Flectobacillus major DSM 103: one gene and its partner. The protein of the gene in region 2 interacts with the protein of the main gene of each other region in a pairwise test. Links are inferred from orthologs where the notes say so. Each region holds a gene or a part of one and is shown on either strand. Other genes may lie near its edges. The genes, in order: FLEMA_RS0110030 and hypB.

Region 1 (3,060 bases), on a different replicon or contig from region 2:
GCTACAGGCAAAGCGTTTTCTTCAATAAAGTCAGTAACTTTATCAATAAAGAAAGGTTCATCGCCATGAAGAAGGTAAAGCGGTGCGAAATGTTTTTTTTTTAATTCTTTTAAAACGTCTTGTACTAATTTGGGCATTATCGGAATCTGTTAAAGGTATTCTTTGATAAAACAACCTAAAATTAAGCATGATTATTGACAGAAAAGCGAATCAGGCTTGTTTTTTAAGAACTCAAAAAGAAGGCTGTTCTAAAAAGCGGACGCTATGTGCTTGTACTTCAGGAAAGAAAGCCATAAAGTCTTCTTCAAAACGATGATAGTCGGCCACCAAATCGTCGGTAGCATTTTCTATACCCGAAACAAACTTGAGGCGAGAAGCAATACCCCGCAATGCCCACGATAAGCCTTCCAAGGTAGCGTAATTACTCAGCCAGTCACGAGTAGTCATAGATACCACCATGCGGTCGAGTGCCGCTGGAATATCATCGCTGCGTCGAGCCAAAAGCTCATAGAATTGCTGACTAAATTGTGTAAGAGGAATATCTGAAAATTGATGAAAGTTTTTGGCCAAAATATGGTCGTAGTACATATCCACAATAATGCCCGAAAACTTATGGTATTTGGATTTGAGCCTTTCGGTACTTTTGCGTACAGTCGGATGAGCGTCGGTATAGGAGTCGATTTGTCGGTGCAGAGCAATACCAGTCAAGACTCTTTTGTTATAAGGACTTTTTTCGAGTTTACTCAAATGCCCTTTGACATAATCGCCTAGGAAGTTGCCAATGATAATGTCTTCATCTTGACCCGACAAGTAAATATGTGATAAGTAATTCAACTTTTTATAGAAATTTGATGTTGTCTCTCCATAAAGTTAAGGAAAAAACCTTACGTTTGTAAAAAAATGGACAAACTATATGAGAGATGTCTGTTTGAAGTTACTTAGAGTTATAGTCGACAACTTCTCTGGGTAGGTTATCCTGTTTTGTGTCAAGTTGTCGACAGATAAAACATATTTAAGATAATGCAAATTTCAAATGCAAAAGTTGTGTCATTGACTTATGAGTTGACAGTGACTGATAAAAATGGTGAAAAAGAGTTAGTAGAAACGGTAGAACAAGATGAGCCGATGGTCTTTATCCACGGAATGAGTGGTTTGCCTGAAGCTTTTGAAGATAATATCGCTGGTCTTCAAGAAGGAGATAGCTTTGAATTTGCTGTACCCGCAGAAGAAGGTTATGGCGAATACGACCATGATGCAGTAGTAGCATTGCCAAAGGAAATTTTCAAAGTAGATGGCGAAGTGGTAGACGAAATGCTTGAAGTGGGCAATTTCTTGCCTATGACCGATGACCGAGGTAATAGACTACAGGGTAAAATTTTGGAAGTAACAGACGAAATTGTTCGTATGGATTTTAACCACCCATTAGCCGACAAAGAGATGTTCTTTAAAGGAACTATCTTGAAAGTAAGAGAAGCTACTGTGTCTGAATTAGAACATGGTCATGTTCATGGCGATGGTGGTGTACATCATTAATAATTGATATTTAACATAAAAAAGGCGTTCGGAAAACTAATTTCGAACGCCTTTTTTATGTTCAACATCAAAGCATTGCATCACTACTGGTGAAAATTATAGTCAAAAATAATTACTCATTCACTCACATTGGGATGACTTATATTTGTTATACTGTTTTTTGTAATTTCGTTTTGTCGTATTGTACAACCTCAACCCCAAATTTTCTCAGAAATTCAACGCCTTCATCTTTGGGCAAACCTTTGTATTGGGCATAAGAGTCAAGGAATATAACTTTACTAATTTTCATAGAATAAATAATTCTGGCACAGGCAATACATGGCGACAGCGTAACATATAAAGTAGCACCTTCTACTTCCGACCCATTTTTTACTGCAAACAAGATAGCGTTTTGTTCGGCATGCAAAGCCAACGAACAGCTACCCTTTGAGTCACGCTCGCAGCCATGTTCTGGAAATTCCTCGTCACAGTTATGAGTACCAGAAGGAGGACCATTATAACCAATCGAAATAATTCTTGTATCTTTTGTTAGTACTGCACCCACATGAGCCTTGATACAGTGCGAGCGCTTGGAAAGGTTGATTGCCAATTCCATATAAATATCTTCAAATGCTGGTCTTGCCATATTAATCAAATATGTTTAATCTTGAGAATAGTACTAAATTAAAGGATTCTAGAAAGGAATACAACTTAAATAAGGGACTTGATGCGTATAAAAAAAGCCTTTCATTGCTGAAAGGCTTTTATAGTAGCGGGGAGCAGGATCGAACTGCCGACCTTAGGGTTATGAATCCTACGCTCTAACCATCTGAGCTACCCCGCCATGCGAAAAATAAAAAAATAAAGACTAATCAAAGAGTGATTATAGTAGCGGGGAGCAGGATCGAACTGCCGACCTTAGGGTTATGAATCCTACGCTCTAACCATCTGAGCTACCCCGCCTTATTTTTTTGTGATGCAAAATTAGGCAATTAATATATGGGAGGCAAGTGCTTTGATGGAAAATTATGAAAATAATTTGTAACGTATAGGATTACTAGTTGGTTGTCAATTAATTATGACATCTAAAAAAAATATATTTTTAGAATATTGTTAAATATGTGGTGTTTAGGTATAAGTATCTGATATGTAGACATTTGGAAGTTGTTTTGCATATTATTTTCGGAAAGATGATATAAAAACTTGCATATTAATCAGAGAATTATACCTTTGCCAAAAAGGTAATTTTAAATTCTTGCGTATGAGTAAGCACAAATTTGTTGTTGAGTTTGAATTAAGAGCATCGCCAAAGGTGTTATTCCCGTATATCAGTTCAGCCTCTGGCTTGCAACAGTGGTTTGCGGAGAAAGTTACCCTGAAAGATAGCTCTACATTTGATTTCGTTTGGGATGGCGAGAGCCATATTGCCAAATTGTCTCAATTACGATTAAATAAGTCCGCAAAGTTTGATTTTATTCCGACTAACTCCGATGACCGTGACCATAACTACATCGAGTTTAAAATGGATGTGAGTGATTTGACTGGGTC
Region 2 (3,111 bases):
AATAAATTGCCACGGCTTCGTCTGATCAGAATTTTTTGTTGATATTTTTCAGAAAACCGTATTACTGTGTCATCTTGTGGAACAATGATTCGGCGGTTATTGGTCAAAATATAATCTACTATTGGTGATAATTCGGATAATGCTTTTTCATCTTCAAAAATGATTGGACTACCACTAACATTACCACTTGTTGCTACCAAAGGCTTTCCAAAATCATAAGCAATCAGGCTCAATATGGGCGTATAGGGCAACATCGCACCTATATAATCAAGATTGGGATTGACTCCTTTGGCTATTTGCGTACCTATATTTGGGCGTTGCTTGAGTAATACAATAGGAGCTTCGGTACTTTGAAGAGCCTCTTTTTCTTTTTCATGGATAAACACCTCTTTTTCAAGCAATTTTATATCAGGAAACAAGACAGCAAAAGGCTTTGTTGGTCGGTTTTTGCGTGTTCTGAGCTTATTAACAGCACTTTCGTTGGTGGCATCGCACATCAATAAGTAACCTCCAATTCCTTTAACTGCCAAAATATTGCCTGCTTCTAATGCCCATTTTACCCGACTCAATATCCAGTGACTGTCGTACAGCTCGGCTATTGCTTGAGCTTGTCCATCAATTGTTTTGTACCAACCCAACTTAGGGCCACATACATTACAAGAGTTGGTTTGGGCATAAAAGCGTCGGTCGTTGGGATTATGGTATTCTGTCAAACAAGCCTCGCACATCGCAAAATCGGCCATTGTGGTCTGCGGTCGGTCGTAAGGTAATTTTGTTATAATAGAATACCGTGGGCCACAATTAGTACAACTGATAAATGGATAGCGATAACGCTTATTGTGAGTATCATCGAGTTCTAGTCGACAGTGATGGCACATAGCAAAGTCAGGAGCAAGCAATAATGAAGCCTTACCTTCCGATGTACTTTCTGTAATTGAAAAATCTTCAAAAAACTGTTTATCAATATGTTTTAATATTGAATAGTCGATTTGTGCCAACGATGGAGCTTGGAAAAGTACTTGTTGGTAAAAATTTTGGGCAGTTGTTGCATCGGTATTAAAGATAATCTCAACTCCCTCCAAACCATTACGCACCTGTCCTTTTAGCCCCCAATTGTTTGCTAACTGATACACAAACGGCCTAAAACCAACCCCTTGAACTAGCCCTTTTAGGCTAATAGAATAAGTATACTGTACTTGATTTTTTGCTTTATTGTTGATACTTACGCTATTCATGCTTCTACCAAACTTCCTTTTTTCTCTGCTACTTTCTCGGTCAACCATCTACACCATTCGTCCATTCCATCACCTTTCAAGCTCGAAATTGTCATTACATCAAGGTCTGGATTTACTTCTCTGGCATCTTTAGTAACGGCATCTACCGAAAAAGGTACATAAGGCAATAGGTCGGCTTTTGAAACAATCAGCAGCTCGCTTGTCAGAAACATGCGAGGGTATTTTTTGGGCTTATCGTCGCCTTCGGTACTAGCCAAAACCGTTACCCGATAATCTTCGCCCAAGTCGAATGCTGCTGGACAAACAAGGTTACCTACGTTTTCAATAAAGAGTATATCTACCCCCGTTAAGTCGATATGATCGAGGGCTTGATAAATCATTTGGGCTTCGATATGGCACATTCCGCCTGTTACAATTTGTAGGGCATTGATACCTACTTCACGCATGCGGATAGCATCACGTTCGGTTTCGGGGTCGCCTACCAGTACAGCCATATTGAGTTTTCCCTGTAGTCGCTTGCCTGTTTCTTGCATCAAAGTTGTTTTTCCGCTACCTGGCGACGAACATACATTGATTACTAGCATATTAGGCAATCGCTCACGAATAGCCTTTGCCACAAAATCATTGACTTTGAGCAAATTCATCGTTGTGTTATCGCACTGAATAGAGCCTACGGCTGCTTGATTAGATTTGGGCTTACTCATTTTATAAAGATTAAGATTTTGCAACAATTGAATAGTACAGTTTTTTGAAAAAAAAACCTAATCAGGGTTCGTCCAACTCGACACTACTAATTAATAATTCTTCGCCCTGTACAACATTGCGGCTAGGTTGTCCACAAGGACAAATAAAGCGATACTGTGCTACTTCAGAAGTTGTATTACAAGCCTCACAATGAATCAGAATCGGTAAAATTGTAACATGCAACGACGTTTTTTGATAGCGAGGTTCATCTTCCAAAACCGCCTGAAACGCATTTTGCATAAGAATAGGCTGTACATTTGAGAGCAACCCCACGGTTAAATTGATTCCTCGAACCCTTGGAATATCATTGGGAAATTCTTCTTCCAAAGTGCGGAAAATATTTCTGACTAATGAAATTTCGTGCATTTGTTTTATGCTAATTACTTTCTAAAATCAAATATATTCTATTTAAGGTTATAAAAAATAAAAAATCGTATTTTTAGAAAAATTTTTCTAAAAATACGATTTCTCTTCAAAAGAAGGCTTTTTTTACAATATAAATGCTAGTTCATTTAATTTTTCGATATGAATTTGAGCTTCTGCCAAAAGCTTTTCGTCGTTGACCAACTCTTGGATTTCTTCGGCCTTTAGTTTCATTTCGTCTAGCAATGCTTTTTGTTTTTCGGCATCTTCTTCATGAACATGCCAGCATGCTTCTAGGTAATTAAGCAGGGTTAGGGTTCGTTCATAAGGATATTCGTAAGCTGTACGTACCGCCAAAGCTTCGTTATAAAAATCTAAGGCTTTTCGGTAATTATCGGTCAGTTTGGCTTCAGGGTATTTGGTGAGGGCATTGGCATAATGATTGCAAATTGTGGCATATTCGTAAGGATGAGTTGCTAGGGTAAAATAAGCAAGAGCCTGCTTGAAAGAGCTAATCGAAACGGCAGCCCAAATACTTTTCTTTTTAGCCTCATCAGGAATCTCGCTGTAGATAATACCTAAATGATGTTGAATTTCGGCAAAAACATCTGGTGTTGCATCTTGAGTAAAGGTTTTGAGGGCTTCTTGATAAGCCTCCATAGCTCCTTTATAAAACTGAATATTGCCATTTTGAGCCCAAGTAAACAACAAAACACCTTTGCGATAATGGGCATTGGCCTCCAACTCAGGGGTATCCTCGTCTCTAAAT

Evidence for each region.
Region 1: the proteins of hypB (region 2) and FLEMA_RS0110030 interact in binary tests that used the Escherichia coli proteins (3 or more experiments, as listed by UniProt). The link is inferred for Flectobacillus major DSM 103 from one-to-one orthologs.

Annotation. Positions count from the first base shown.
Region 1 is NZ_KE386491.1:1,945,547-1,948,606, reverse strand. Bases 53-2,776 are described here. They hold FLEMA_RS0110030 (FKBP-type peptidyl-prolyl cis-trans isomerase), read left to right. Parts: upstream 53-1,020; coding sequence 1,021-1,533; downstream 1,534-2,776. Other genes in these bases: FLEMA_RS0110010 (START-like domain-containing protein), read left to right, coding at 2,774-2,776; FLEMA_RS68135 (deoxycytidylate deaminase), read right to left, coding at 1,682-2,158; FLEMA_RS0110035 (acyl carrier protein phosphodiesterase), read right to left, coding at 232-834; holA (DNA polymerase III subunit delta), read right to left, coding at 53-137. Outside these bases: more of holA, read right to left, coding at 1-52; more of FLEMA_RS0110010, read left to right, coding at 2,777-3,060. UniProt on the Escherichia coli protein: Folding helper with both chaperone and peptidyl-prolyl cis-trans isomerase (PPIase) activities. Chaperone activity prevents aggregation of unfolded or partially folded proteins and promotes their correct folding.
Region 2 is NZ_ATXY01000003.1:99,823-102,933, forward strand. Bases 86-2,860 are described here. They hold hypB (hydrogenase nickel incorporation protein HypB), read right to left. Parts: upstream 1,940-2,860; coding sequence 1,232-1,939; downstream 86-1,231. Other genes in these bases: hypF (carbamoyltransferase HypF), read right to left, coding at 86-1,235; FLEMA_RS0100610 (hydrogenase maturation nickel metallochaperone HypA/HybF), read right to left, coding at 2,001-2,345; FLEMA_RS0100615 (tetratricopeptide repeat protein), read right to left, coding at 2,469-2,860. Outside these bases: more of hypF, read right to left, coding at 1-85; more of FLEMA_RS0100615, read right to left, coding at 2,861-3,111. UniProt on the Escherichia coli protein: Involved in the maturation of [NiFe] hydrogenases. Required for nickel insertion into the metal center of the hydrogenase. Exhibits a low intrinsic GTPase activity, which is essential for nickel insertion.